DNA from 2 places in the Parasphingopyxis sp. CP4 genome. Region 1 is predicted to be linked to the other one. Evidence: predicted binding sites of a transcription regulator. Region 1 holds the regulator's gene; the other holds the start of a gene.

Region 1 (15,898 bases):
GGTGTCCGGAATAGAAGATCGATTGCAGCTTGAGCGCGACCAGATACCGCTTTGGCTGCCAGTGGCTTTAGGGTGTGGAATTGCCAGCTGGTTCGCGCTGGCTGACCGTTCGGCCTGGATTGCATTCATCATGCTCGCATTGGCTGTTGCCTGCGCTTGCTTTGCGTTGGGACAGGGATTGCGGATTGTGCGGATCGCCGGGATTGCGGCGATGATGATGGCGCTGGGCTGTATCCTCATCTGGATACGCGCTGAACGGACCGACACCGAAACGCTTGGCCGGCCAGTGGCGAGCGACTTCACCGCCCAGGTTGTTTCCGTCGAGCATCTGCCCGCGCGCCAGAGCATACGCCTGCGACTTAGATCTCCGAGCGACACATCCCTACCGGTGCAGTTTCGCGTGAATATTGATGAAGATGCAGCACCGGACGGGCTGGCGGCGGGCGCATGGGTTGCGCTTGAGGCGCGCTTGATGCCGCCTCCGCGCGCGGCAGTTCCCGGAGCCTATGATTTTTCCCAGCGCGCCTGGTTTGATGGGATCGGCGCGACGGGCCGCGCATGGGGCGACGTGCGGATCGTCCGGGAAGCCGAGGGCGGCAGCTGGCGCGGTTGGTTGGAAGCGCAACGCACGCGGCTCGCTGCGCATGTTGCGGACCGCGTTGGGGGGCGAGAAGGTGCAATCGCCGCGACACTGGCCACCGGCGATCGCGGACGGATTGCCGAAGAGGATGCGGATGCGATGCGGCGCAGTGGCCTCGCGCATCTTCTGGCGATCAGCGGACTGCATGTGACGGCGGTGATCGGTGTGGCGATGTTGTTGGTGCTCAAGACATTGGCTCTCAGCCCAAGACTGGCGCTGAATCTACCTCTTATCGTCATCGCGGCGGGGGCAGGAGCCTTGGCAGGCCTTGCCTACACTCTGTTCACCGGGTCTCAGGTGCCGACCGTTCGCGCCTGCATCGCAGCCATGCTGATACTCATCGGGGTGGCGATGGGGCGGGATGCGATTACCTTGCGCCTGGTGGCGACGGGCGCGCTGATTGTGCTGTTGCTTTGGCCGGAGACGTTAGTTGGGCCAAGTTTCCAGCTGAGTTTTGCGGCCGTGACTGCGATTGTCGCTTTGCACGAGCATCCGCGTGTAAAACGGCTCCTGTCGCGGCGTGATGAACGGTTTTTCGCCAAAGTGGGGCGTTTCACGCTCGGCCTGTTGCTGACCGGCATTGTCGTTGAGATCGCTCTGATGCCGATCGCCTTGTATCATTTCAACAAGGCTGGCCTGTATGGCGCGCTCGCCAATATCATCGCCATTCCATTGACGAGCTTCGTGATCATACCATTGGAGGCTCTCGCGCTGTTCCTCGATATGTTTGGCCTTGGCGCGCCGGTTTGGTGGATCGTGGGACAAGCGCTCAGCCTGCTCATGACCCTGGCCCATTCAGTATCCGAGACGCCCGGCGCAGTGGCTCTGCTCCCGTCGATGCCCATCACTGCCTATGTGGCGATGATCATTGGCGGGCTCTGGTTCCTGCTCTGGAAGAGTGCGTGGCGGTACTGGGGGTTGCCTATAGTTATGTTCGGCGGCGCTTGGGCGTTAGTTTCGCCAGCACCGGACATTCTCGTCACCGGCGATGGTCAGCATATGGCGATACGGCAAGCGGATGGGCGTCTTGCACTATTGAGGCCGCGCGCTGGCGATTATGTGCGCGACATCTTCAACGAAACATCGGGTCTGGAGAGCGAGGCTGGAGCGCTCGACGATCTACCGACCGCCTGGTGCAATCCCGATAGCTGCCGTACCACGATATGGTCAGGCGGACGCCAGTGGAGGATCTTTGCCACGCGCAGCAGCTATTATCTGCCCTATCCCGAACTCATGGCGGAATGTTCAGCTGCGGATATCGTGGTGAGCGATCGGCGTATGCCGGACGGGTGCACGCCGCGCTGGCTGCTCGCCGACAGGGGCTTTCTGCAGGAGGCAGGAGGCCTCGCGATCCGGCTTTCGCCGGCACATATTGAAACCGTCCTTACGCCCGGCGACGATCGGCCGTGGCGGAGATCTCAGTAGCGGCGCAGCAAGCCCGCGAGAGTTCCCTGAATCGCAACCTGTTCCGGCGCATAACGCTGCGGTTCGTAGTTGCGGTTGGCAGGATCGAGCCGCACCATCGAACCTTCGTGACGGAAGGTTTTCAACGTGGCTTCGCTCTGGTCGATCAGGGCGACAACAATCTCGCCCTCGCGCGCCGTGCTCACCTTGCGGATCAGCGCATAATCGCCGTCTAGAATGCCTTCGTCGACCATCGAGTCTCCGGCAACTTCGAGGGCATAATGCTCCCCGCTACCGAGAAAGGCGGCCGGTACACTCAAGCTTTCCTGGCCTTCAATGGCTTCGATCGGCTGACCGGCAGCGATCCGTCCATGGAGGGGCAGATCGAGCACGTCATTCGCCGCGACCGGCATGAGCTTCGGAGCGGCGGAAATTGGCGTGACAGCAGCACCCGATTGATCCGGCATGCGGACAATTTCAAGGGCGCGCGCGCGATTGGGAAGACGACGAATAAACTCTCGTTCCTCAAGCGCCGAAATTAGCCGATGGACACCCGATTTTGATTTGAGATCAAGCGCATCCTTCATTTCCTCGAATGAGGGAGAAATGCCGGTTTCGGCCAAACGGTCGTGGATAAACATCAGCAGCTCATGCTGTTTCTTTGTCAGCATTGCCTTCGTCTCCTCCATTTTTGTTCCATTATGGAACGAACGGGGAACGTGTAGGAAACAAAAGATTCGCTGTCAAGCGAGCGGAAGGATGTCCACTGGATGACCTGGCTCGGCAGCTTCACCGTCCGCAGGGCGGCGGATCAACAGTTCGGCCTGGGCGAGCGCATTCAACGCTGCGCTACTTTGCTGATCGAGCGGGCGTACCCGCCCACCATCCCAGCGACCGCGGACGAATTCCGTTCGCTTTCCCACCGCCGGCATGGCTGCACCCAGCGTTGCCGACTGAAGCTGGGGAAGCGGACTGGACGCACCAGACAGATGCGCAATCATTGGCTCAAGGAAGAGCTTGGCCGTGACAAATGCCGAGGCGGGGTTGCCGGGCAGGCCAAGTACAACCGAACCATTTAGCGTGCCGGCCATGAGCGGCTTCCCGGGCTTCATCGCGATGCGCCAGAAATCGATCGATGCGTCTGCTGCTTCAAGAACGGGCCGGACCAGATCATGATCGCCAACCGATGCCCCGCCGATGGTCACGATGATGTCCGAACCGGATGCCGCGTCCAGCGCGTCCGATAGTGCCTCACGCGTATCAGCGACGATACCGAGATCATTGATTGTTACAGGCAGACCGCCGAGCTGCGCGACGAGCATCGGTCCGTTCGATGCGGGCAGCTGGGCGGCACTGGTGGATACGCCAGCGGGAACCAGCTCATCGCCAGTCGAAATCAACGCCACGCTAATAGGGCGGCGAACGGCGAGTTCCCCATGCCCGCCGGCAATCGCCAATGCGAGCGCCGGAGATGTCAGCCTGACACCCTGTTGGAGCAATATGTCGCCATCGGCGAAATCGCGACCCGCACACCGCACATTGCCGCCCTGTCCAGACGGACCTTCGCCGGTCATGCGGAGAGTGTCGCCATCGCGGTCGGCTTCTTCTTGCACGAGCACAGTGTCAGCCCCCGCGGGCATGGCCGCGCCAGTAAAGATGCGGGCAGCTTCTCCCGGCTCCAATGTCTGGTCGAACGGCCGGCCTGCCGCGCTCTCACCGACGACTGTCCATGGACCCGGGCGTTCATCAAAGCGGATCGCATAGCCGTCCATGGCTGACAGATTGACCGCCGGCTGCGTCCGCCGAGCGACAATACTTTCCGCTAGCCAGCGGCCCGCAGCAGCGGCAATCGGCACAGTTTCGGTCTCTACAGGTGCGGCCAGCGCAAGCAGGCGCTTTTGTGCGTCCTCAACGGGAAGCAGGCCGCTCATTCGGCCGTCCAGTCGCCCGATCGGCCTCCGGACTTGGCGAGCAGCCGCGTTTCGCCGATCACCATGCCCCGATCCAATGCCTTGGCCATGTCATATACTGTGAGGAGCGCGACCGACACGGCGGTAAGTGCTTCCATCTCGACGCCGGTTCGGTCGGTTGTTTTGACCGTGGCGGTGGCTGTGACGCTGGCCTCGTCGAGCGCCAGATCAAGCGTGACGCCAGACAGTGCCAAAGGATGGCAGAGCGGGATCAATTCGCTCGTCTTTTTGGCGGCCATGATCCCGGCCACGCGTGCCGTACCGAGAACATCGCCTTTCTTTACATTGCCGTCGCGAATGGCAGACACCGCCTCGCTCGACATGGTGATACGCCCGGTCGCCGTCGCTTCGCGCGCCGTGCCGGACTTGTCGGACACGTCCACCATGCGAGCCGCGCCGCTTTCATCAATATGCGTCAGATCAGCCATGGCCGGTCAATAGCATGCGAGTGGCACTTTCGACATCCGCCTGTCGCATCAATGATTCACCAACCAGGAAAGCGCGAATGCCGCTCTCGGCCAGCCGATCGCAATCCTCCTTCGTCGCAATGCCGCTTTCGGACACGAGGAAATGCGTATCCGGAACGCGGGCGGCCAGCCGTTCGCTCGTCGAGAGATCGGTGGTGAACTGTTTGAGGTCGCGATTGTTGATGCCGATCAACGTCGATTGCAGGGCCAGAGCGCGATCAAGTTCGGATTCGTTATGCACTTCCACCAGCACATCCATGCCAAGATCCAGAGCGGCATCTTCGATCTCAGCCATGGCCGCATCATCAAGAGCGGCCACAATGATCAGGATCGCATCGGCACCAAGCGCGCGTGCTTCGGTAACTTGCCAGGGATCGACCATGAAATCCTTGCGCAGGGCAGGGAGGGTGCAAGCCGATCGTGCAGCAATCAGATAGGCATCCGATCCCTGGAAATAGGCTTCGTCTGTCAGCACGGAGAGACAGGCCGCACCACCGGCTTCATAGGCAGCAGCATGGGACGGCGGATCGAAATCTTCGCGGATGAGCCCTTTGGACGGGCTCGCCTTCTTCACTTCCGCGATCAACGCATAGCCAGTATCAGCCTTGGCCTTGAGTGCTAGCAAGAAACCACGGGGGCTATCCTGCCCAGCCGCTTGCCGTTCCATATCCGCGAGCGAAACTGCGGATTTACGGCGCGCAACCTCATCCCGCTTCACGGCGCAGATTTCGGCTAGCTTGTCGCTCATCGATAGTCGATCCAGCGGTCGAGCAAATCTTTGGCGGCACCATCGTCGATGGCCGTCGCCGCTTTTGCGACACCATGTTCCCAGCCACCTACCTGTCCGGCCACGAGCAATGCGCCTGCTGTGTTCAGGAGTACAGCGCTCCGATAACCGCCATCTTCACCATCCAGCAATCGACGCAGGGCCGCCGCGTTAAACTCGGGATCGCCGCCGCGAATGGCTTCGATTGGATATTCGGCGAGTCCCGCAATGTCGGGCGTGACGCTGTCTCCAACATCGACCCCGCCAAAGCTGCGGATCCGGCTCGGGCCCGAGATGGAAAGCTCGTCCAAACCTTCTTCGCCGGACACTACCATCGCGCATTCAGCGCCCAGTTGGCGCAACGCTGCCCAGTAAACCGTGACATAGTTAGGGCGGGCAATACCGATTAGCTGTCGTTTCACGCCAGCCGGATTGGAGATCGGACCCATAAGGTTGAAAATCGTGCGCTTGCCAATGCGTTTGCGGATCGGAGTAATTCGGCCCATCGCCGGATGATGGTTCGCCGCATGGAGAAAGCAGATGCCTAGATCGGCAAGACTGCGCTCTGCGACCTTACCGGCATGATCGAGATCGATGCCGAGGGCCTCCAGCGTGTCGGATGCACCCGCCTTGCTTGATGCAGCGCGATTGCCGTGCTTTGCTACCGGCACGCCGAGCGACGCGACCAAGATCGATACGGCAGTAGAAACGTTCAACGTATGCTGGCCATCACCGCCGGTACCGCACACATCGATTGCGCCTGGCGGTGCGTTGATCGCAATCAGGCGCTCGCGCATCGCGGTCGCAGCCGCCGCAATCTCAATCGCGGTTTCATCGCGCTCGGTCATCGTGGTGAGGAAATGCTCGATTTCCTCTTCGCTTGGCTTGCCATCCAGCATGTCTGCAAAGGCCTGGTAAGCATCGTCTTCGGAGAGCGGCTTGGTGGGATCGGGCAAAATGGTCATGGGGCGGCCTCAAAGCATGGGGCGACCGGAAAGGCCAGATAGAAAATCTGCTCGAGTGAAAGGTCCCGCACACAGCGGCGGGCAGATATGCTATGACCATGCATCAGGTCGCTGGCATGGCAATCATGGAGACAAGTGATGAGGGTAATCACATTTCTGGGTCTGGCGGCGCTATTGGTGACCTCTGGATGTGGCGGTGAAATCGAGCCGCAAACCGAAGAGGTGTTACCGGTTGATACTGGCGGCGTGGCCGCGACCATTACCGTGTCGGGGACGCCCGGCAACTGCACCTTTGCCTGGAATGGGCAGCCACTCTCTTCTGACGGTATTGGCGTTCGCGCTGTCGTCGTGATGAGTGATGCCATCGATCAAAATGGCGGCGTCTACAATATGGTCGAAGATGATATTCCAATTCTTCGGTTCGAAGCGGCGGCCGATGCTGCCTTTCATTGCACGTCGATCGCTGTGGGCGTTGCGCGCTCGACCGGTATTGCCGGCGGAACTTTGCGCACAATTGATTCGAATATCGAAGTGAATTTCTTGTTCGAGATACCCGATGTTGAGGGCAACCCCCAGCGCGTCGTTACCGCGCTAGGCGAGAGTGGCGAAATCCGAGTATCGGGTCGTGATGTTCCGCTTGAAGACTTGGGCAGTGAGATAATCGCCGTGCCGGGCGACACCACTAGCGGAGCTGGCACCTTGTTCCTTTTGCCGTCAGCCAATACGCGTTTCGATCGGGTGCAAGCGGCAGCGGATGCCGTGTTTCAAGCCGGTGGGCGAGCGACCCTTGCCACCTGTTTCCATCCGAATTTCGATGTCGCGCGGCCATCGGGCCAGATCGGCGCGCCGCTGCCGGATTGTTTGGAGGATTAAGCGGCGTCGCTGATCTTTGCGGGTGTCAAACCCGCGAGCCGCATGAAATTGGCGAGCAGCGCATGGCCATGCTCTGTCGCAATGCTTTCGGGGTGAAACTGGACGCCATGGATCGGCAGGCTTTCGTGGCGGAAGCCCATCACGGTGCCGTCCGGCCCGCGCGCATTGATCTTCAAGCACTCCGGCAGGCCATCTTCCGGAACAATCAATGAATGATAGCGGGTCGCTGTGAACGGGGAGGGGAGATCGGTGAACACGCCAGAACCATCATGCTCCACGGCCGAAGTTTTCCCGTGCATCAATCCGCCTTGAATGACCCGGCCACCGAAATGCTGGCCGATCGATTGGTGCCCTAGGCACACGCCCAGCACGGGTTTTTGAGCCTCAGCACAGGCGGCGACCAGATCCAGGCTGATGCCAGCCTCATTCGGAGTGCAGGGACCCGGCGAGATCAAAAACGCCGATGCCCCGGAGGAAATCGCTTGCCCGGCGGATATCGCATCATTGCGTACAACATCGGTTTCTGCGCCCAATTCGCGCAGATAATGGACAAGGTTCCAGGTAAAGCTGTCATAATTGTCGATAACCAGGATCATGCGGGCCTGCCTATCCGCTTCGTCCGGTGCCGCCAAGACCTGTCATTCGCAGATGGATGGCGTTCGCTTGCAGAACTCCGCTGTACTAGTTAGGTAATGCACCAGAAGAAAATTTCATTTTGCTGACCATTCAGACTTTCAGGAGTAATTTATGCTCACCCGTTCTCTCGTCCTTGCCGCCGCATCGGCACTTGCCGTTGCCACCGCGACACCCGCCCTTGCCGATCACCATGCCGAAACGGCCGAAGCGGCAACGCCCGCATCTGGCAGCGCTGAAATTGGAAGCTGGGGTGTCGACCTCGAGGCGCGCAACCTGAGCATCAATCCGGGTGACGATTTCTATCGCTATGCCGGCGGAACCTGGATGGACAATACCGAGATGCCCGGCGATCGCTCACGTTACGGATCGTTCGATATCCTGCGGGAAAGCGCAGAACAGCAGGTTCTCGCCATTTTGACCGACCTTGCCGCCGATCCGGCCGCCGCTGGCCCAGTCGGGCAGATGGTTGGAGATTTCTACGGGTCCTGGATGGATGTCGATGCTGTAGAAGCACGCGGCACCGCGCCGCTCGCGCCTTACCTGGCGCGGATCGATGCAGTTGAAGATCGCGCCGGACTGCTCGAACTATTTGGTTCGGTCGGCTATTCAAGCCCGGTCGGCGTTGGCACGATTCCGGATCCGGCCGATCCTTCGCGCTATATCGCCTTTGCCGGCCAAGGCGGGCTGGGCATGCCGAATCGCGATTATTATCTGAATGAAGACGAAGAATATGTCGCGTTCCGCGCGGCCTATCGCGCTTACATTATCCAGCTCCACGAGCTTGCCGGAATTGCCGATGGCGAAGCGCGGGCCGATCGGATCATGGCGCTCGAAACCCAGATGGCCGAGAGCCAGTGGGAGCCGGCTCGCCAGCGCGATATCCAGCAGATTTACAACCCGATGAGCCGGGAACAGCTTGCCGAACTCGCTCCGCAATTTGACTGGGCGAACTGGCTGGACGGGATGGGTTTTGCCAGCGTCGATACCGTCGTGGCAGCGGAAACGACGGCTATTACGGCGGCTGGTGAAATGCTCGAAAGCGTTCCGCTTGATACATGGAAGGAATATCTGACCTTCCACTTCATCAACGATAATGCGCAATTCCTGCCGCGCGCCTTCGATCAGGCACAGTTCGAATTTTTCGGCCGCACATTGCGCGATACGCCGGAGCAGCGCGAACGCTGGAAACGCGGTGTGTCCTTTGTGAATGGCAATGTCGGCGAAGCAATCGGTCAGATCTATGTCGATCGCCACTATCCAGCCGAAGCACAGCGCCAGATGTCCGAGTTGATCGTGAACCTGCGCGCTGCCCTGCAGGAGCGGATCGAGAATAGCGACTGGATGGATGAGGCGACCCGCACCGAGGCGTTGTCCAAGCTTGAAGCGTTCGAACCGCGGATCGGTCATCCGGAAAACTGGATCGACTATTCCGCGCTGGAAGTCCGGCGCGATGATCTGCTGGGCAATGCAATCCGCGCGCAGCAATTTGCCTTTGACCTTGATCTGGAACGGCTGCCCAATCCGGTTGATCGTTCGCTATGGGCAATGAACCCGCAGACGGTGAATGCCTATTACAATCCGCTGTTGAACCAGATCACCTTCCCGGCCGCGATCCTGCAGCCGCCCTTCTTCGATCCCAATGCGGATCCGGCGGTCAATTATGGCGCGATTGGCGGCGTGATCGGCCATGAGATTGGCCATGGCTTTGACGATCAAGGTCGCCAGTTTGATGGCACGGGTCGCATTCGCGACTGGTGGACCGAGGCGACGGCAACGGCATTTGAAGAACGCTCCGGCCGGCTCGGAACGCAATATAGCGGGTTCGAACCGATCCCCGGACTGAACGTTAACGGCGATCTGACCATGGGTGAGAATATCGGCGATCTGGGCGGGCTTGAAATGGCTTACTCGGCTTATCGCCGCTATGTCGCAGAACATGGCGAACCGCCAGTTATCGACGGCCTGACCGGCGATCAGCGCTTCTTCCTCAGCTGGGCACAAGTGTGGCGCGGGCTGATCCGTGAGAATGCTCTGCGCGAGCGTATCATCACCGATCCGCACAGCCCGATGGAATATCGCACCAATGGCGTGGTTCCGAATATCGACGCCTGGTACGAGGCGTTCAATGTCGGTCCGGACAATGCGATGTACATCGCACCCGAAGATCGCGTGAAGATCTGGTAACGAGGGAAGGGCGATGAGCGAGACGATAACCGCAAATATCGCCCATCAACTCGGGCGGGTAGAAGCCCATCGCCGCATCGCTGAGGGAATGGACGGCTTTGCCGAAGCCATTCCCGGCGGTGTGGTCAGCGAAAAGCGCTGGGAAGAAGATGTCGCCTTTTTCACGATCGAGGCGCTCGGCCAGCGGCTGGGCTGCCGTCTGGATGTGATGGACGATGTGGTTGTCGCGACGTTCGATTTGCCAACCTTGCTACAACCCTTTGCTGGCGCGATCCGAGCCAAGCTTGAGGAATATGGCCCGAGGCTGTTGGAATCCTAAGCCGCTGATTAGAGCAAATCGCTGAGCAGTCGCGCGCTGTTTTCCAATGCCTTGGTGATTAGCGATCGTTGCGCCCATTCGCCCTTTTCAAGTTGTGTGGCGCTATCAAAATAGCGCTGCTCCACCGACGCAACGCGATCAGCAATTTCCGGTCCGTAACACAGCATACTGGCTTCTGCGTTGAGCCGGAACGACCGCTCGTCCATGTTGCAGGACCCGATGACCGATAGGTTCCGGTCGATCCGCATATGCTTGGCGTGCACAAAGCCGGATTCATAGAGATGGATTTCGACACCCGACCGCAACAGCTCAGCATAATAGGATCGCTGCGCAAAGCCGACGAGATATCCATCCAGATAGCGCGAGACCATGATGCGAACCTTCACACCACGTAAAGCCGCACTTGTCATTGCCGAGATCAATGCGCCGTTGGGAATAAAATAGGGCGTGACAATCACGATTTCTTCGCGCGCCAGGTTCATCGCCGCGACGAACAACAGGTCGATCCCGCCTATCGGATAATCCGGTCCGCTGGGTACAAATTGCGCGGAGATGGAACCTTCAGCGCTTGCTGGTGAGAAGATTTTGTCTCCCTCCAGCACTGCGCCGCTTTCAAGGTACCAATCACCCAGAAACACCGCCTGGAGCTCGCTGACCACGGGCCCGGTCACCCGTATCACCAGTTCAACATTGGACGGGCTGCCTGGGCTTGGCTGGGCGTTCACAATATTCTGCGATCCGGTAAACCCGACGTGTCCATCGATAACGGCAATCTTGCGGTGATTTCTGAGGTCCAGTCGCGATGCATTTCTGCGCATGCCCAGGGGCAAGATACGGTGCGCTTCGATCCCTGCTGCATGGAGACGGGCGAGAACGGCCTTGCTCCATTTGAGCGATCCCAGGGCATCGATCAATACACGACAGGTGACGCCGCGCTTACAGGCTCGTTCGACGGCTTCGGCTATTTTGCGGCCCGTCGCATCGTCGGCAAAGATATAATATTGGAGATGGACATGATGTTCGGCCCGATCGATTTCGGTGACCAGTGCGTCAATTGCATTGCCATAGTCTTCGAGCAATTCGATTTCATTTCCTGCGACCGGAGGCAGTCCGGCAAGGCCGCTCGCCAACGCGCTGATCGGCTCGACATTGCTGGGCAGCTGGGCCCGTGCCTCGCCGGTCGCAATTCCTGCATCGGCAACCGAACGCCGCAAAATGTCTGGCAGTTTTTCAAACAGCTTGCGGCGGCGCTTGGGGTGCTGAGACGAGCCGAGAATGAGGAACAGCAGCAAGGCCGGTAGCGGGGCAATAAAGAACAGCAAGAGCCAACCGCGGGCGGCTGCCGGAGACCGGCGAAATGGCACCAGGATAAGGGCGCCGATGCGAATAACCCATGAGATGATGGTCAGCGCATTGGCCCAGACAAAGGCGATCAACACACTCATCTAGATTGCCCCCAAATTATTGCCCAAAACCGGGCTCATCAGCCCGTTCGACGGCTTCCTTGGCAGCCGCGAACAGGGCGCCAGCCTTGGCCTCGCACTCGCGCTGCTCATAGGCCGGGTCGCTGTCTGCTACGATTCCGGCACCTGCCTGAATATGCATGGTGCCGTCTTTGACAACTGCCGTACGCAAAACGATGCAGCTGTCCATGCTTCCGTCCGGTGAAAAATAGCCGACACCGCCTGCATAGGCGCCGCGAGTTTCCGGTTCGAGCTCGGCGATGATTTCACAGGCGCGCACCTTGGGCGCGCCGGATACGGTGCCGGCCGGGAAGCCCGCAAACAGTGCATCAATCGCATCATGCTCTGCCGCGAGTTTGCCTGTGACGTTTGAAACGATGTGCATGACATGGCTGTAGAATTCGACGCCATAGCTGTCCGTGACGGTAACGGTTCCTGCTTCGGCAACCCGACCCACATCGTTGCGCCCCAGATCAAGCAGCATCAGATGCTCGGCGCGTTCCTTGGGATCAGCGAGCAGGCTTTCCCGGTTGGCGGCATCCTCGCTCGCGGTTTGTCCACGCGGACGTGTCCCTGCAATCGGCCGGATAGTAACTTCGCCATCGCGCTCGCGCACCAGGATTTCGGGACTTGAGCCGATCAAAGCAAATCCTGGGAGATCGAGATAGTAGAGAAAGGGCGAGGGATTGATGCGTCTGAGCGCGCGATACAGATCGACCGGCGGCAAGGGGAATGGCTGGGTAAATCGCTGGGCGAGGACGACCTGGAATATGTCACCGGCAGCGATGTATTCCTTCGCAGCTTCCACCATGCGTTTATAGTCGTCAGCCGGCACCATCGATTGCGGTGCGACTTCAGGGAGCTCGGTAACCTTTCGGTGGCGCGGCAGATAGGGTGCGGCAAGGCGCGCCGCGGCCGTTTCAATGCGTTCCACAGCCTTATCGACAGCTTTTTCTGCAGCGTGATCCCCAGATTGATCCCCAGATTGATCCCCGGTGCCCCAGACTGGAGCGACCAGATGGAGTCGATCTTCCAAGCGATCGAATATCAGGATCAGTGTCGGTCGGACAAACAGCATGTCCGGAAGCTGCAGCGGGTTCTCCGCTGGGCGGGGCAAGTCTTCGATCAGGCCAATCGTTTCGTAGCCGAAATAACCGACAAGGCAGGCGAGCGATTGTGGCAGGCCTTCCGGCAAATCCATCCGGCATTCTTCGACGAGCGCGCGTAGCGCGGCGACACTGTCGCCATCGGCAGGGGCAAATGCCTCGCGATCATCTTCCCAACTGCGATTAATGGCAGCGGATGCGCCTTCGGCGCAAAAGACGAGGTCAGGAGCGAGGCCGACATAGGTATATCGACCCCGGACATTGCTGCCTTCGACAGACTCCAGGATAAAATCACCGCGACCTGGTTCAACAAGCTTAAGTGCCGCGCCGATTGGCGTATCGAGATCGGCCAGCTGCTGGCGCCAGATTAGCGTCGGCCGGCCGGACTCAAGCGCCGCGATGGCATCGGCGCGCTCATTCATATTAGTTGCTGCGACCCGTAATCAGCCGCTGGCTCAATGCTTCGATTGCGTCTTCGTCACGCTCAATCGGATAGTCGGCAATCACAGCATTGACGAACTGTTCGGCATATTCGTCAGCGGTGACATTCGCGAACTCTCGGCGCGTGGCTTCAATCAGCTCGGCGGTTACGGCATCAGCATCGCTGACAATCGAATTCAACACCACAACAAACCAACCCTGGTCTTGCGGCAGACGCACCAGTTTTGCCGTGTCTTCGGCCATCCGGAACAGTAATCGCACCGGCTCGGGAATATTGGCGCCTGGCTGCGAAATTGCCTGGCGCGAAGCCCGGGCGGGTTGCACCGGCGGCAGGGTGAGTTCGGTCTCGGCCATGGCTTGCGCAAGCGGCATGCCGCCATTCACCTTCTCCGCAATTTCGGCAGCGACTGCTTGGGCTTGGCGCGCAGCACGGTCGGACAGGAAATTCTGCTGTACAAAGGGCAGGATCGTTTCGAGCGGCTGAGGCGCTGATCGAGCGATTTCGGTGACATCCACCAGAGCAAAACGCTGATCAGCGACGATAGGTGCAATCACCGCATCCTCATCATCATCCAGCGTAAAAATGAGTTGGAGCATTGGCAGGAGGTCCGCCGACGGGCGGAAGTCTGGCTGTTGCGGTGATAATCCGTTCGGTGCGACCAATGGCGTCGACACAATGGTCAGCCCTTTGTCATCGACCACTTCCTCGAAGGATGCGCCGTCATCAATTGCATTTTCAATGTCGAGATAAAGTTGCGCCAGCGCTTCATTGCCGGCCTGGTCCGTCAAGGCTTGTACAATTTCCGGGCGGACCGTTCCGAGTGGCGTGGCGTCTCGGTCGACGATATCGGCCACGCGGATCACGTGCCAACCCAAACCCGATTGTGAAGGTTCAAGCAGGTCGCCTTCTGCTGCGGCGAATGCGGCGGCGGCAATCTCCTCAGAGGCGGCTCGCGCAAAACTATCTTCTGTGGCGCCGCTTACCTGGATGGAGGGCAGGGAGAAGCCGCGTTCAATGGCTTGCTCGCCAAAGTCTGCCCCACCATTCACGGCCTCGAAAAAGGCCTGCGCATCGGCTTCATCTGTCAGGATGATCTGCTGGAATGAGCGGGTTGCGCTACCGCCATAGGTATCGCTGTTCGCTTCATAATATTCGCGGACCTGTTCCTCGGTCGGCGCTGGTACTTCCAGCTGAGCAAGATCGAAGACTGCGTAACGCAAGGAGCGCCGCTCTGGCAGCGTGTAGCGATCAAGATTGTCGTCATAAAAGGCTGTCAGTTCTTCCGCCGTCGGCTCTTCGCCTTCAGGCATGGCAGCCGACGGTATGGCCGCAACCTGCCCGGTTCGTTCCTCCAGCAATAGCCGCGCATAAGGCGCCGCAATCTCAGCCGGAACTTCGGCTGCTGCACTGACCGGGCCGAGCAACAGGCCCAACAGGGTTTGGCGTCCCAGATCCGTGCGGACTTCGTCTTCAGTCAGGCCTTCCTGGGCAAGGACCTGGCGAAATGTCGGCTCGTCGAAATTTCCGGTGAGACCCTGAAAGGCGGGAATTTCGGCAATCGATGCATCGATCAATCGTTTGCTGATCAGCAGGCCATTATCGCGCGCAAAGCTGCTCAGCGCCTCGCCGCGCATATATTGGTCGATGGTTTCATCGAGCGCACCGCCTTCGATCATCGCGGCCATATCCAGGCCTGGCTGATCTTCGCGTGCGTTTTGGAGCGCGCGGTTCAACAGTCGCTGCAGTTCCTCGTCGGTGACTTCGGCACCTTCGACAGAGGCCACGGCGTTTCCGCTGCCGCCGAACAAGCTGGTTCCGCCACCTGGCGCGCTGATGTCCGCGAGCGCAAAGGCCGTACCGATCAGGATGAGCAGACCCATTGCCAGGGCAAGGCCAAGCTTTGAGGCGAATAGGCGGCGGAAGAATGAGATCATGATCGAAGTGTCTTTGCGTGATTGAGGGCAATATCACCCGTGCTTTACGGATGTGGCCGCGCGGCTTCAAGCATTGTCGCGCGATTGGCAGATGCAAATCATCCGGGTATCAGACCGCTAAGTTGAAATGACGAACATCTGAGGGAGATCCGGACATCATGGCACGACGTAAGCTGATCGCCGGCAACTGGAAAATGAACGGCCATCTCGATCACCTGCGCGAGCTGCACGGGATCGAAAAGGCCGCCAAAACCCATCCGCAGGTGGACGTCGCGATTTGCCCGCCGGCGACGCTGATCGCCCCGGCAGTGGCCCGCGTTCCCGGTTTGGCGATTGGTGCGCAAGATTGTCACGCCGCAGACAAAGGCGCGCATACTGGCTGCCTCTCGGCGCCGATGCTTAAGGAAGTCGGCGCGCATCATGTGATTGTCGGCCATAGCGAGCGGCGCGCCGATCAGGGCGAGACCGACAGTGACGTGAAGGCCAAGGCAGAAGCCGCGCATCGCCATGGCCTGACAGCGATCGTCTGTGTCGGTGAGACCGAGGAAGAGCGCGATGCCGGGCAAGCAGAAGCGGTGGTGACCGGACAAGTCTCTGCATCGCTTCCATCAGACGCGACGGCGGATTGGCTTGTTGTCGCCTATGAACCGGTATGGGCGATCGGCACCGGACGGGTGCCGACACTCGATGACGTTGCGACGATGCATGCGGCCATCCGGGCGACGCTTT
Region 2 (15,898 bases), 340 kb from region 1:
AATTTGAAGACAAACCGCTCGACATTACGATTGATGACGAGAAGGATGAGTTCGAACCCGGGTTCGACGAACCCGCTCCGGGAGACCCGGGTTTTGAAGATGCCGACCTTCCACCGCCGCCGGAGGACTTGCTCCCACCAGGTATGGGCGAAGCAGTTGTGGATCCCGAAGAGACTAGCGCCAATTAAATCCGATATGCGTATCGCCTAGCGCGTTGCCATCCGGATCGTAGCGCCGCTCAATGATCTGACCTTCACCATGTCTATCCACTGCAACCACCGTGCTACAGCGCGTTCCATAAATGGGATTGCGAATGAAAATCGGGCTATGGCGGGCGCGCCTTGGTTCGACCTGCGGTTCGTCATCAGCGCGAAGGCCATCGAGCAGTGCACTATGGTCCCCGGATCCAGCCTCAAGCCAGACTTGCAATTGTGATTTTATCCGATCCGTCTTCGGCCAATTCTCTTCGGCGAGGCTGTTGGACAGCCCATATAGTCCCGGATTCAATGGGCTGATCTTTGGCTGCGGCCGATTGGTCAGTAGGTTCGCGATGCCATCACCAATGGCAATGACGTTGAACGGATTGAAGGCATCGAGTTGCGCTTCCGAGGGCTGACCAAATATCCCCGAACCATCGATCAGATCGGCGACCAATTGGCCGCGCGACGCCATTCCTGGCTGCGGCCCATCGGGATTGGCAACGTTGGTGACAACCGCGAAACGCCCCTTGTCAGAAATGCCGAGCCAGGTGCCACCCGCTTCCAGGTCGCGCCCGGCAATAACGTCACTTGGCGGTTCCCAGCGCGCCAAAGGCGCCGCGGACCGTGCATGCAACTCATCACGATTGCCGATCATGACGAGTTGCCAATCGGGATGGGCCTGCCAAGCGCAGGCTAGGACGCACATTGCGGTATCGCTCTACTGCTCCGGCAAGAAATCCGGGACGGATAGGTATCGTTCGCCGGTATCATAGTTGAAACCAAGGATGCGGGCGCCTGTCCCGATTTCCTCGATCTTCTGTTTGATGGCCTGGAGCGTTGCACCCGAACTGATCCCGACCAGCATGCCTTCTTCGCGTGCCGCGCGCGTTGCCATCGCCTTGGCGTCGTCCGGATCAACCTGGATCGCGCCATCAATCGATTGGGTATGAAGATTGTTGGGTATGAAGCCTGCACCAATTCCCTGGATCGGATGGGGCCCGGGTTGCCCGCCCGAGATTACTGGCGATCCAACGGGTTCCACTGCGAATGCCTTCATTTCCGGCCAATGCTGTTTCAGTACTTCGGCACAGCCGGTAATATGGCCACCAGTACCGACGCCCGTGATCATCACATCGACCGGAGAATCGGCAAAGTCTGCGAGAATCTCTTCGGCTGTGGTTTTGACATGGACGGCAACATTCGCCGGATTGTCGAACTGTTGCGGCATCCAGGCATTGTCATCAGCGGCGACCAGCTCCTGGGCACGCTCGATCGCGCCCTTCATGCCTTTTTCCTTCGGCGTCAGATCAAAATCTGCACCATAGGCCAGCATCAGGCGCCGGCGTTCAATCGACATGCTTTCCGGCATTACCAGTACTAAATCATAGCCTTTTACGGCTGCAACCATTGCCAGTCCGATCCCGGTGTTACCGGAGGTTGGCTCGATGATCTTCCCGCCCGGTTTGAGGGCGCCGGATTGTTCCGCGTCTTCGATCATAGCGAGCGCGATGCGATCCTTGATCGATCCGCCCGGATTGGCGCGTTCCGATTTGATCCAGACTTCGGCATCTCCGAACAGGCGCTGCATCCGGATGTGCGGCGTATTGCCGATTGTTTCGAGAGTATTACCCGCCTTCATGTCGTATTCTCCTGCAATGTCTGTCCGTCAGGCGTATCAAGCTCTTCGGGAACATCGAATGTCTTGGTCTTACGTAACGTCGGAAACCATGCGGTCCATAGTAGCACTGTCGCAATCGCACCGATACCGCCACCGACCACAGCGGCAACCGGACCGATAATCCAAGCGAGGCTGCCGCTGAAAAAGTCGCCAAACTCGTTAGAGGCGGAAATGGTCAGCAATGATACCGACGAAACCCGGCCCCGTTTTTCATCGGGCGTATGCAACTGAATCAATGACTGGCGAATATAGACGGAGAACATGTCCGCCGCGCCGACGACGAACAGGGCCGCCAATGACAAGGGCATAGAAGTGGAAAGTCCGAATACGATAGTCGCCAGTCCAAATATCCCCACTGCCCATAGCATCTTGGGCCCAACATTATTCTTGAGCGGTTTGAATGAGAACCAGAGTGCAGTGAGGGCCGCGCCCACGGCCGGTGCTGCCGCCAACTGACTAAGCCCCGTCGCGCCGACTTCCAATATATCGCGTGCATAGACTGGGAAGAGCGCGGTTGCGCCAGCGAGGAAAACCGCAAACAGATCCAATGTAATCGTCCCGAGAACCATCTTGTTCTGCCGGACGTACCGCAGACCGTCGATCACTTGGCCGACCGGATGCTGTGTGCCCTTGATCGCGGGTCGCGGCACAGTTCCGATTAGACTGAGCGCGGCAAATGATATGCTGAGCAGGATAACGACGGCTAGATAGGGTGCGGCCGGATCGACGACATATAGATATCCGCCAATTGCCGGACCAATAATCATGCCCGATTGCCATGCGATTGAGCTAAGCGCGATTGCGTTTGGCAGGACTTCTTTGGGAACAAGATTGGGGGCCAAAGCGCTGAGCGCCGGACCTGCGAAAGCGCGCGCAATTCCCAATAGGATTGCCACGCCAAACAAGATCGGCAAGCTGAGGATTGCGGCCCAGGTCGCCCAGCCGAGCGCGGCAGCACACAAAATCTGCAGCGCAACCATCGCCCGGGCGACTGTTTTTCGATCAAAACGATCGGCTGCTAGCCCGGCAAAAGGCGTGAGCAGGAATAACGGTACAAACTGCAACAACCCGATAATGGCGAGCTGACCTGCCGCGCCGCCGACGCTCATCCCGCCGTCGCGCGCGATGTTATAGGCCTGCCATCCGATAATCAGCATCATCGCATATTGGCCAAGCGTCATTGCCAGGCGCGATGTCCAGTAAGCGCGGAAATTATGGATCCTAAAAGGATGCGGGGCATCGGCCATGAACCGCGTCTAGGCCCAATCGCAGGGATACGGCAAGCGAACCAAGCTTGGCTCGTGGATAGCGCGGCTATCGATGGTGATTGCATTCGCAATCACATCTGTAGATAGCTTAGTCGCGCTCTGCGAAAAGCAGGCAATGCAAAGGGGATGGCAATGCGCAGGTTCATTACTTCGGTAGCAATAATTGGCGTGTTGGCAGGGTGTGCGCCCGCCGAGGAGGCGCCGCCTGAGGAACCAGTTGCTGCTGATGATCCGGTCATCGATGACGCATCCCAACAGCCGGTTACAGCTGAAGGCTGGGGGCCGTTGCTGATAGGCATGACACGCGATGAAGTGACTGCTGCGGTCGGCGATAAAGCGGATCCCAACGCCATGGGTGGGCCAGAACCTGAATTTTGCGACGAATATGAACCCGCTGAAACACCTGCTGGTCTCTATGTGATGATTGAACAGGGGCGATTGGCGCGCATTTCGCTTGGCGAGGGCACGGAAGTGCGGACGTCCGAAGGCTTAACAGTGGGCGATAGTGCGGCTGCGGTCAGAGAAGCCTATGGCGATGCTGTACAGGCCATGCCGCATAATTATGTCGACGCACCCGGTGAATATCTTTCAGTCTGGGCAACGGGCGAAGTCGGCGAGAACGGAACGTCTGACGATAATGCGCGCGGCATTCGCTATGAGATTGGCGAAGATGGCATGGTTCAGACCATCCATGCCGGCGGACCGGCAATCCAGTATGTGGAAGGCTGCCTGTAGGGCGTCCTGCAATAATTCAGACTAGATACCGACGACGCGATTACCGTCTACAATCGGCGATCCGCGGGTGATCAAAACACGCGTTCCAATTTCCGCTTCATTGAACAACAATTCAGCGAACTCGTCCGGAATACCAACGCAGCCGCGTGAGGCGAATCCTTCTTCGACCATGCTGCCATGGATGGCGATGCCATCATTGGTCAGGCGCATCATGAAGGGCATCGGAACGAAATAGAGGTTCGAGATGTGATCCCGATTCTTCTCGGTAATCGTGAAGCTGCCGGTCGGCGTCGGCGTGTCGTCATGACCATAAAGGATCACGGCGCGGCCAATCTCATATCCACCCTGATAGGCATAGAGCCGCTCGGCCTGCAGATCGACGATGATCCGAAGTTCGCCCTGCGGCACGCCTTCATTGCTCCAGGCATATTCCCCGAACTGCATATCGCCTTCGACCCTCAGCGGGCTGGTAATCCGGAAGCCATTGCCATCTTCTGGCTCAGAAACGGTATAAGAGGCTGGCTGCAGCATCGCTTCAACCGGCGATGCGCTGTTGGTTGCTGTCGCGGGCGTCAGTTCGACTTCGGCCACGACAGCTTCAGGAGTAGCGGCATCGATATCCGTCGCAGCAGACAGCAGTTGAGAACCGGCTGCGACGAGCCCAGCAGCCGCCAGCAATTTGAAACCAAGACCTAAACCAGATTGTGATGCCATCATGACACTCCCGCGAAAACCTGCGGATGATGGAGCATTTTAACGCTTTGGTAAGCAAGCCGGTTTGCGCCTTGTTTACCATGTTTTCGGCAGTTTTCTGGGGCTTCGCGTTAGCGAACTAGGTTACTGTGCCATGCTGGGACGGATTATTGGCTCAAGCCAGTTCGACAAAGCTGTCGAGCACTCTTTTACGGCCAGCTTTCTCGAATTCAATTTCGAGCTTGTTGCCTTCGATTTCTTCGACGGCGCCATAGCCGAATTTCTGATGGAAGACGCGTTGGCCAATGGCGATGTCTGATCGGGGCTTTGCAGCGAAGCTTGCCGCGCTGGCCTTGGCTTCCATGACCTTTGCGGTACGGGGCAGGGTGCCAGCCGCGGCCGCGCGCTTCCATCCAGGACCCCGCTTATCCGCGCGCGTGACATTGGTGAAAGGATCGGATTGTTCGGACCAATTGGCGCGCCACAAGGATTCTCCGCCCGTCATGCTTGTTTCGGCGTCGATATGATCTTCCGGAAGCTCGCCAATGAATCGGGATGGAATTGAGCTTGTCCATTGACCGTAGATCCGGCGATTGGCGGCATGGACGATCCGGCAGAGCCGACGCGCACGCGTAATCGCGACATAGGCGAGACGGCGCTCTTCTTCGAGGCTTTTGGCGCCACCTTCGTCGAGCGATCTCTGCGAAGGGAATACACCTTCTTCCCAGCCAGCGAGGAATACCGTGTCGAACTCCAATCCTTTGGCGGCATGGATGGTCATGATCGTAACTTTCTCCGAGTCACGATCCGCATCATTGTCCATCACCAGGCTGACATGTTCGAGGAAGGAGCCGAGTGTATCGAATTCCTCCATCGCGCGCGTTAGCTCGGAGAGGTTTTCCAAACGACCGGCAGCCTCGGCCGATCGATCATTTTGCCACATAGCCGTGTAGCCGGATTCATCGAGCACCTGACGGCACAGTTCAGGATGCGGCAGGTCATTCGCCAGATCACGCCAGCGGCCAAAGTTTGTCATCAGCTCGCCGAGCGGATTGCGCGCTCGGGCGGTTAGTTCATCGGTATCGAGTATCCGCGCGGCGGCGAGGCTAAGCGGAATATTCTCGCGCCGTGCATGACCGTGGATCATCCCAACGGCCTTGTCGCCAAGGCCTCGTTTCGGTGTGTTGACGATGCGCTCAAACGCCAGGTCGTCCGCCGGTTGCACAATCACGCGAAGATAGGCCAGCGCGTCGCGGATTTCCTGACGCTCATAGAAGCGGAAGCCACCGACAATGCGATAGGGCATTCCAATCTGGATGAAGCGATCCTCGAATTCGCGTGTCTGGAACTGGGCCCGGACAAGGATCGCGACATCGTCGAGGGTGCCGCCCTTTACTTGATGGGCTTCGATTTCCTCGCCAATCCGCCGGGCTTCTTCCGGACCATCCCACACGCCGATGACCTTGACCTTCTCGCCATCGCCACCTTCGGTCCAGAGTGACTTGCCAAGCCGACCGCCATTATGATCGATGACGCCCGCAGCAGCCGACAGGATATGCTGGGTCGATCGGTAATTTTGCTCGAGCCGCACGACCTTTGCGCCCGGGAAATCCTTCTCAAATTTGAGGATATTGGCGACTTCCGCGCCGCGCCATGAATAAATGGACTGGTCGTCATCGCCGACTACGCAGATATTCTTCCGTTCCTGCGCCAATAGCCTCAGCCAGAGATATTGGGCGCTGTTCGTGTCCTGATACTCGTCGACCAGGATATATTTGAAACGTTCTTGGTAGAGCTCAAGCACATCGCGATGCTGTTTGAGGATCACCAGCATATGGAGAAGAAGATCACCAAAATCGCAGGCGTTCAGCGCTTTCAGACGATCCTGATAGGCTTGATAGAGCTGTTGCCCCTTGCCGTTTCCATAGGCTTCGCTCTCGTCAGCGGTAACGTCCGTCGGGAGCCATCCCCGGTTTTTCCAGCGATCGATTAGGCCTGCGAGAAGCCTTGGCGGCCAGCGCTTTTCGTCAATCTCCGCGACCTGGATCAGTTGCTTGAGCAGGCGGAGCTGATCATCTGTATCGAGGATCGTGTAATTGCTCTCAAGGCCTACAAGTTCGGCATGGCGACGCAGCATCTTGGCGCCGATCGCATGAAATGTCCCCAGCCAGGGCATGCCCTCAACATCCTGTTCAAGCGCCCGCGCGACGCGTTCCTTCATTTCCCGCGCTGCTTTGTTGGTGAAGGTGACCGCGAGGATTTCGGATGGCCACGCCTTGCGGGTCCAGATCAGATGGGCGAGCCGCGCTGTCAGGCATGCTGTCTTGCCGGTGCCAGCACCAGCGAGAACAAGCAGGGGGCCGTCGGTTGTCAATACCGCTTCGCGTTGCGGTTCGTTTAAAACCCGCAGATAGGGCGGTTCAGAGGGCTGCTCGGCAGGATCGGTCACCCGTGAACAGTTAGGGAACGAATTCCATCGCCGCAAGCGGCTACCCTACAGTTCTCAACTGGAATATCGCCCGCGCTTTTTCGCGCCAATAGTTTTTTCCATAACCGGGGTAATCGGGCAGGTCTGCCCAGTCGATGCGTGCCGCTGCCGCCAGGGCGCGCGCCAGGCTCTCATTATCTGCTCCGTGGTGTTTCTCCTGTCTCATCACGTTGCTCCTCTCTGCGGACTTTTGCCCGTACTGGGGTAGTCGCAAAACGGTGATTGCCCGTCTGTGACGGACGACACGCTCTGGAAAGAAACTCTAAGTTGCGCGAAACAGCTGAAGTTGGGATTTACCGAACGTCTTCATGGCATCACGGGTGAGGCCGGGCAGGGTCGTTTCAAATCCAGGTTCAGTCTCAATGCTTAGCCATGCCGATGGTGCTATCCAGCCTCGCTCGGTGAGTATCGGGATTGTGGCTTCGACCAATCCCTGACCGTAGGGTGGGTCGAGGAAGATCAAATCGCAGGGATTGTTGGCGGCGTGAATCGCCTCAACTGGGCGGGTAATAATATCGGCATTTGCACCGAGCGATTTGATGTTTGTCCGAAGTGCACTGACCGCTCCGCGATCGCGCTCGACAAGTGTACAATGGGCGGCGCCCCGCGACAGGGCCTCCAGCCCGAGCGCACCGCTTCCCGCAAACAGATCGGCAACGCGTAGATCTTCAAAGCTGCCCAAACGGCTTGCAAGCATCGAGAAAAGCGCCTCACGGACGCGATCCGTGGTCGGGCGTGTGCCATCGCCGGGCGGCGCTTGGATCGTCCGGCCGCGCCATTCGCCGCCGATGATCCTCATTTGAGGGACTTGCGGAACTTCACCAGATCGTGCTGGCGGATTTGCTCAACACCCCCTTTGGGGATGTCGCCGAGATAGAAGGGGCCATAGGCGGTGCGGATCAGTCGACTGACCTTCAGACCGAAATGTTCAAGTACTTTGCGGACCTCGCGATTCTTGCCCTCGGCAAGCTTCAGCTCAATCCATTGGTTGCGGCCGGTGCGCCGTTCAAGATTGGCGTCGATCGAGCCATAGCGAACGCCATCGATCGTAATTCCGTCGATGAGCCGTTCCAGCTGTTCCTGGCGGATATCACCAAAAGCGCGCGCGCGATAAATCCGGTCCACCCCGGTTGAAGGCAGCTCCATCTCGCGTTTCAGCCCACCGTCATTGGTGAGCAGCAGCAAACCTTCGGTATTCAGATCCAGGCGGCCAATGGGCATCAGCCGCGGAAGGCCTTTTGGGAGTTTGTCGTAAATCGTTGGGCGACCTTTGGGATCTCGCTCAGTCGTCAGCAGCCCTGCCGGTTTATGGAAACAATAGAGCTTGGCAGGGATCGGTTGGCTGACTGGATTACCGTCGACAGTGACGCCATGGAGCGATTTCACCAGAGTTGCTGGCGTGTCGAGCACCTTACCATCAATCGCAATGCGCCCGGCGGCAATCATGCGCTCAACTTCCCGGCGAGACGCGACGCCCGCGCGCGCAAGCAGCTTTGCGATACGCTGTTCGTCTCTCTGTTTTCGGGGCCCCGGCATGATGCTGCTGTAACCGTTTTTCGCAAGATTGCGAATATCAGTGTGAGCTTACAGATATTGGAGCGTGTTATGCGGCTATTGCGTCACATCGGAATTGGAGGAGCCTTGGCTGTTGGTTTGTCTGGGTGCAGCGGCGCTCCGGAACAGCCTGTCGCGATTGAACCAACAGATATCGTACTTGCTTCGGCTCCGGCCGCTCCCATCTCCATTGAGCTTTTCACCAGCCAGAGCTGTTCTTCCTGTCCACCGGCGGACAGATTGGTCGGCGAGCTTGTCGATGATCCGAACCTCGTCATCATTTCCCGGCCTGTCACCTATTGGGATCGGCTCGGTTGGCGAGATACTTTGGCACGTGAAGAGAATACGCAACTCCAGCGCCATTATGCCGACACCCTGTCCCGGGGTGGTGGGCGATCATATACTCCGCAGGCGGTAGTCGGCGGGCGGATTGGCTTGGTCGGGTCTCGTCGTGGCGAGCTTGAAGCCGCGATTACCGAGGTCGGAGAAGACGCATCGGATATATCAGTCGATGTAACGGGAGACGCCGATAACGGCTTTCGCGTATCGCTGAGCGGTCCGGCCAATCGGGAAGCCATCGTCCGGCTATTGGCCTTGGATAGCAGCGAAACGGTCAGCATAGGACGCGGAGAAAACGGCGGACGCTCAGTTACTTATACCAATATCCTCCGCGCCGAGCAGGATCTTGCGCGGTATTCCGGCGGTTCGCTGGATATCGAGATCGGCCGGGGCTTAGTGAGCGTTGACGGCAGTGATCGGTATGCGATCATTGTACGCAGCGAAACAGGCGGGCCGATCCTCGCCGCCCGATATCTGGGCAGTTAGTCGAAAAATCGCGTCCAAGCGTGGATAACAGGACTATCCATCGCGACATTTGTCGTTAAGTTCGCGCCACATTGAGGGCGGGAGTGCAAAGTCTGATGGCAGAAGAAAAACTCACGGGTTTTCGATTGCTGGGCGCAGCAATGAAGAACCGAAAGATGGGCTTGATGCTCGTATTCGGTTTTGCTGCTGGGCTGCCCTACGCGCTGTTGCTTGGCACCCTATACGCCTGGCTGTCGACGGCCGAGGTTGATCTGGAAACCATGGGCGTCTTTTCGCTCATCGGGCTTGCTTATGCGTTCAAATTCTTGTGGTCGCCTGTTGTCGATAGAGTTGAACTGCCGATCCTTGGCAAGTTGGGGCGAAGAAAAGGCTGGTTGATTGTCACGCAGACCCTGCTTGGCGCCATTCTGATTACGCTATCGCTTCTAAACCCTTCAACGTCACTAGGTTGGTTTTCTCTGCTTGCAGGAATTGGCGCATTTGCCTCTGCCACTCAGGACATTGTGATTGATGCATGGCGCGTTGATGTCGCGGACGAGATCGCAACATTGGATATTCTCTCAACTGTGTACCAGCTGGGTTATCGGATTGCGGCACTGGCGGGCGGTGCATTGGCACTGTTTATGGCAGATGTTGTGGGTTGGCCTTGGGTCTATGCCGGTATGGGTGTGGCGATGTTGCTAATCAGCGCAGCGAGCTGGGTGGCACCAGACACACCAAGACCAGCCGAAAATGTGTTTGTCACAGAGCTCCGCCAGCCAGGCTCCTTGACACCTAAGGTTCGAAGCTATGCGCTTGGAATAGTATCAGTATTTTGGCTTTGGGCGTTGATTACCGTGATTGTATTCATGGTTCGATCATTGGGATCAGACCCTGCTTCACGTCCCAACCCAACGGATTTTATCCAAGTTTACGGACCGCTGATTGTGATCGCTACCGTCATTGTGCCTGCGATCATTGCGGCAGTCCTGGAGTATTGGCGGCGATCCGGAAAATTTCTCACGGATAGTAACGTCCCAGCACAGAATGGCATCGATCGTATGGTCGATCACGGATATGTTGCGCTGCTGCTTCCTTTGTCGGAATTAATGGGCAGACTTAGGTGGGCTGCAATCCTCGTCTTGGGTCTAATTCTGACGTATCGGCTTACCGATTCAATCTGGGGGCCTTTCGCCTATCCCTTTTATCTGGATGAGCTCGGTTATACGAACAGCGAAGTCGCCATTGCGTCGAAATTCTTTGGTGTCGCTATGACTATGCTGGGAATCTCCCTTGGCGCAGTTCTTTTTGCACTAATTGGTCGTATGCCAACGCTCATTATCGGCGCTGCAACAGCGGCAGCAACGAACTTGCTCTACGCTGAATTGGCTCTGGGTGGAGCAATGCTCGATGCGTTTGGCCAGCTGACTGGGCTATCCTGGGTTTTTGCACAATTTGGTGCGGATGAGCGGATGTTCAGGCTCATGCTTGCGATTGCCGGTGAAAATCTGGCTGGCGGATTGGCCGGCGCGGCGTTCGTTGCCTATCTTTCATCGATTACGAGTAAGACATACAGCGCTGTCCAATATGCTCTCTTGTCTTCTTTGACCTTCTTGGTTGGCGCCCTTGGACGAGGAGCACTGGGCGAAGCTATTGAGATTTATGGCTATGCAGACATTTTCCGCTTCACGGCCGCTTTGGGCATGATCGCGGTTATTCTATGTTCATTTGAATGGATGCGATACCGCCAGGAAAACGAGAATAGGGAGCAGGCGCCCGCGACGGCTTAGCGACCCGCAAACTCGGCTGAACTCCTGTCAGAGCTAATCAGGAATATTATCGTTCAGCCGTAGGATTTCGCCAGCCAGATAGAGCGAACCCGAAATCAACAGCGGGTGATTGTCGGCAAAATCCCGTTCGGCAAAGGCCGCGATTGCAGTCGGAATATCCGCTGCGGATCGAGCGCTTACGCCGCTATTGGACGCAATCACAACCAACGCGTCTGGATCATGGCTGGCATGGCCGTCTACCGGTACGAATATCGCCGAGCGGAGATTGGGCAGCGCGCGCAGAAAGCCCTCCGCATCTTTGTTGGAGAGCATGCCAAGGATCAGATGCAGGCCATCTTCATCCTCAAAATGTGCGGCTATCGCATTCGCTGCCAACAAATTATGTCCGCCATCCAGCCAGACATCACGGGTTCCGGCCACGGCTTCAATTAGCGGCCCGGGTTCGAGTTTCTGCAAGCGTGCCGGCCATTCTGCCCAACCCATTGCCGCCCGTAACGCGCCTTCGGGAACATCGAGCGTTTGTTGATGAGAGAGCATGGCCAAGGCAAGCAGCGCATTGTCCGTCTGATGATCGCCGGGCAGTTTGGGGAGCGGCAGTCGAAGCCGTTTGCTGTGATCGCGATAATGGAGTTCGCCGCGATAGGCGGCTCCGCGCCAATCGCGCCCACGCGCGATCCATTCCGCGCCATTGGCGGCCGCTATCCGAGCGATAGAATCTGCAAGGGGCTTGTCATACTCCTGCGTAATGAGTGGGCGACCACGCTTCGCGATCCCGGCTTTCTCTGCTGCGATCCCAACAATATCCGCGCCTAGAAACGCCTCATGGTCAACACCGAGATGGGCGATACCGGTAACAAGCGGGCGATCGATCACATTGGTTGCATCCAGCCGCCCGCCAAGGCCGACCTCGATGACGCACGCATCAGCGTCTGTCCGGGAGAAAGCGAGCAAGGCGGCAGCTGTGGTGGCTTCAAAAAAACTCGGGTCAATTCCCTCGGCCTGATCCAGCACTTCTGCGAGCAAGGCAGCAAGTTCGCCATCGTCAATAAGCGTGCCGGCAATCCGTATGCGCTCGTTGAACCGCACCAGGTGTGGGCTGGTGTAAACATGCGCTTTGAGACCCGCTGCCTCGATGGCGGCACGCAGAAACGCGCAGGTCGACCCTTTGCCATTGGTACCGGCAACATGAAAGACGGGCGGGAGACTAGCTTCCGGATTGCCGAGCCGATCGAGCAAGGCCGTTATCCGCTCAAGGCCCAGCGTATCCCGGCCCGGAGAGAGCAGGGCGAGGCGGTCTAACTGTCGCTGAACCGCCGGATCATCCGAACGGGCATGATCGGGCATGGCGCTACGGTCAGGCTGCTCGTTTGCCCGGAGCGAGAAAATCGATCAGCTGGGCCAGGGTGTCCCGGAGCTCCTTTCGCGCCACGATCATATCCAATGCACCATGGTCGAGAAGATATTCTGCGCTCTGGAAGTTATCGGGCAGTTTCTCGCGGATCGTATTTTCGATCACCCGGCGACCGGTGAACGCCAGCAGTGCCTTGGGTTCTGAAATCTGGACATCGCCCAACATGGCATAGCTGGCCATGACGCCGCCAGACGTCGGGTCGGTCAGTACGACAATATAGGGCAGGCCGGCCTCACGCAGCTCCTCAACAGCAACCGTCATCTTCGGCATCTGCATGAGGGAGAGCGCGCCTTCCTGCATCCGCGCACCGCCCGATGCGGTGAAAACGATATAGGGGCATTGGGCTTCAATCGCAGCGCGGGCTCCGCGCACAAAGGCTTCGCCGACGGCAAGGCCCATGGAACCGCCCATAAAGGCGAAATCCTGAACACCGATAACAGCGGTCTGGTTCTTGATCGTACCCTTTGCATTCAAAAATGCATCCGTTTCGCCGGTCGCAGCGCGGGCGGCTTTTAGTCGATCAACATAGCGTTTCTGGTCGCGAAACTTGAGGGGATCTTCCTTGACCTTGGGTGCCGGCAAAACTTCCCAGCTATGATCATCGAATAGCTGTAGGAAGCGCTGCATCGGTCCGATCCGGCCGTGAAAGCCGCATTCGGGGCAGACCGACAGATTTTCCTCATATTCCTTGGTGTAGACCATCTGCTGACAGTCCCGGCATTTATGCCACAGCGTGTCATCGGTCGTCCGCTTGGAAATGAACGGTATCCGGTTTCGGACATTGTTGAACCAGTTCATGGATACTTCCCTGTCAGTTACGCGCTGCGTGTATAGCCGCTGAAAGCGATGCAACATAGTCTTTCACAGGGCCCGCGGCCTTGGCGCCATGTTCGCCGACGAGTTCGACGATCGCGGATCCCACGACAACACCATCTGCAACCCGGGCAATATCGGCTGCTTGCTCTGGTGTCCGTACGCCAAAGCCCACCGAAATCGGCAGATCCGTCTCCGCTTTCAGCTTGGCGACGGCATCGGCAATACTGTTCTGCGCTGCCTGTTGCTTGCCGGTTATTCCGGCGACCGAGACATAGTAGAGAAATCCGGATGCTCCATCCAACACGGCGGGCAGGCGCTTCGCATCAGTTGTCGGCGTCGCGAGCCGGATCGTGTCAATACTGGCCACGCGCAATGCCGGCCCAAGCGCTTCATCTTCCTCGGTCGGGATATCGACGCAGATAATCCCATCGACGCCAGCATCCGCACATTGTTTGGCAAACCAGGTGGGGCCGCGAATGACCATCGGGTTCGCATATCCCATCAAGACCAGTGGGACGGTGGGGTGCCGGTCTCGAAATGCTTTGGCGATCGCAAAGATATCCTCCGTCCGCGTACCGGCGCCAAGCGACCGCAGATTGGCCTCCTGGATCGACGGTCCATCGGCCATCGGGTCAGTGAAGGGCATGCCGAGTTCAATGACGTCGGCGCCACCTTCGACAAGTGCATCCAGCACCATTGCGGTATCGCCCGGTGTCGGATCGCCTGCGGTAACAAAGGCAACCAGCGCCGCGCGATCCTTGTCTTTGCACGCCTGGAATGTCTCCGCGATCCGCCCGGTCACATTTCTACTCCGAGCGCTTCTGCAACGGTGAAGATGTCCTTGTCACCCCGGCCACACAGATTCATCAGGATGATCTCATCCTTTTTCCGTTTGGGGGCTTCCGCAATTGTTACGGCGAGAGCATGGCTGGGTTCGAGCGCCGGGATAATGCCCTCGGCACGGCACAGGAGCTGAAATGCATCCAGCGCTTCATCATCGGTCACACTGGTATACATCACCCGCTCGGTTTCCTTGAGCCAGCTATGCTCAGGTCCGATGCCCGGATAGTCGAGGCCCGCGCTGATCGAGTGCGCCTCGGCAATCTGGCCGTCCTCATCCTGCAACAAATAGGTCTTGTTGCCGTGGAGAATACCGGGAGACCCGCCTGACAGGCTCGCCGCATGTTTCTTGTTTAGTCCTTCGCCGGCGGCTTCAACGCCCATCATCTCAACAATCTTGTCATCCAGGAAAGGATGGAACAGGCCGAGCGCATTGGAACCACCGCCAATCGCTGCCACCAACAGATCGGGTAACTGTCCGGTGCGATCCATGAGTTGCTGCCGCGCTTCCGTGCCGATCACGCTTTGGAAATCGCGTACCATCTCCGGATAGGGATGGGGGCCGGCTGCGGTGCCGATAATGTAGAATGTATCATCCACATTCGCGACCCAATCGCGCAGCGCTTCGTTCATCGCGTCTTTCAGGGTGCGCGCGCCGCTTTCGACCGGAATGACCTCCGCGCCAAGTAGTTTCATGCGGAAGACATTGGGCTGCTGACGCTCCATGTCGCGAGCGCCCATATATACGACGCAGGGCAGGCCGAAGCGCGCCGCCACCGTCGCAGTCGCCACTCCATGCTGCCCGGCGCCTGTCTCAGCAATTATCCGCGTTTTGCCCATCCGGACGGCGAGCAAGATCTGGCCGATGCAATTGTTGATCTTGTGTGCACCGGTATGGTTGAGTTCATCGCGTTTGAACCAGATTTCTGCGCCCATTCCTTCCGGCGCATTCTGTCGCAGCAACTCGGTGAGCCGTTCGGCGTAATAGAGCGGCGATGGACGGCCGACATAATGTTCGAGCAGATCGTCGAACTGGGCTTTGAACTCCGGATCCTTTTGCGCTGCCCGATATTCCTTTTCGAGATCAAGGATCAGGGGCATCAGCGTTTCGGCGACATAGCGGCCACCAAACTCGCCGAAATGACCACGGTCATCGGGCTGCGCGCGATAGCTGTTGGGGGGAGGGGTTTGAGAGGTCATGCGGCTTTCACAGCTTCCATGAATGCAGAGATTTTGGCGGGGTCCTTCTTGCCCGGTTCGCTTTCGACGCCGGAAGAGACATCCAGCATGGTCGCGCCGGTAATTGCAATGGCTTCTGCAACATTTTCTGCCGACAATCCGCCTGACAAGGCCCAGGGCATTTTGTGCGTCAGCCGATTGAGCAGCTTCCAGTCAAAAGCGATGCCCATGCCGCCCGGCAGGCGCGATGCCTTTGGCGTGCGTGCATCGAACAATATCATATCCGCGTGATCCCGGTAGCGCCGGGCCCGCTCGAGATCGCTGGCCGTGCTGACTGGGATAGCCTTCCAAATCTCGACATTGAGCCGTGCCTTGATCGACTTCAGTCTTTCGGGCCGTTCATCGCCGTGCAGTTGGACAATATCGAGCCGCGCTGCCGCAA

What was found. The regulator LexA, encoded in region 1, represses DNA repair genes until DNA is damaged. The targets are predictions, from matches to a motif close to GTTCCNCNCTTGTTCT.
Region 2: the regulator LexA is predicted to act here: its motif matches at 7,027-7,042, upstream of HFP51_RS03745 (ATP-dependent helicase).

Annotation. Positions count from the first base shown of each region.
Region 1 is NZ_CP051130.1:1,126,238-1,142,135, reverse strand. It holds gene HFP51_RS05450 (ComEC/Rec2 family competence protein) at 2-2,065, shown strand; gene lexA (transcriptional repressor LexA) at 2,059-2,715, opposite strand; gene HFP51_RS05440 (molybdopterin molybdotransferase MoeA) at 2,788-3,975, opposite strand; gene moaC (cyclic pyranopterin monophosphate synthase MoaC) at 3,972-4,442, opposite strand; gene trpC (indole-3-glycerol phosphate synthase TrpC) at 4,435-5,229, opposite strand; gene trpD (anthranilate phosphoribosyltransferase) at 5,226-6,212, opposite strand; gene HFP51_RS05420 (hypothetical protein) at 6,351-7,085, shown strand; gene HFP51_RS05415 (aminodeoxychorismate/anthranilate synthase component II) at 7,082-7,681, opposite strand; gene HFP51_RS05410 (M13 family metallopeptidase) at 7,833-9,905, shown strand; gene HFP51_RS05405 (polyhydroxyalkanoic acid system family protein) at 9,919-10,224, shown strand; gene cls (cardiolipin synthase) at 10,233-11,669, opposite strand; gene trpE (anthranilate synthase component I) at 11,686-13,215, opposite strand; gene HFP51_RS05390 (peptidyl-prolyl cis-trans isomerase) at 13,217-15,169, opposite strand; gene tpiA (triose-phosphate isomerase) at 15,328-15,898, shown strand, end outside.
Region 2 is NZ_CP051130.1:790,022-805,919, forward strand. It holds gene HFP51_RS03715 (hypothetical protein) at 1-188, shown strand, start outside; gene HFP51_RS03720 (NRDE family protein) at 175-906, opposite strand; gene cysK (cysteine synthase A) at 919-1,839, opposite strand; gene HFP51_RS03730 (MFS transporter) at 1,836-3,125, opposite strand; gene HFP51_RS03735 (hypothetical protein) at 3,279-3,881, shown strand; gene HFP51_RS03740 (L,D-transpeptidase family protein) at 3,903-4,598, opposite strand; gene HFP51_RS03745 (ATP-dependent helicase) at 4,750-7,023, opposite strand; gene rsmD (16S rRNA (guanine(966)-N(2))-methyltransferase RsmD) at 7,325-7,861, opposite strand; gene HFP51_RS03755 (pseudouridine synthase) at 7,858-8,598, opposite strand; gene HFP51_RS03760 (thioredoxin family protein) at 8,704-9,441, shown strand; gene HFP51_RS03765 (MFS transporter) at 9,537-11,210, shown strand; gene HFP51_RS03770 (folylpolyglutamate synthase/dihydrofolate synthase family protein) at 11,244-12,554, opposite strand; gene accD (acetyl-CoA carboxylase, carboxyltransferase subunit beta) at 12,565-13,419, opposite strand; gene trpA (tryptophan synthase subunit alpha) at 13,433-14,239, opposite strand; gene trpB (tryptophan synthase subunit beta) at 14,236-15,477, opposite strand; gene HFP51_RS03790 (phosphoribosylanthranilate isomerase) at 15,474-15,898, opposite strand, start outside.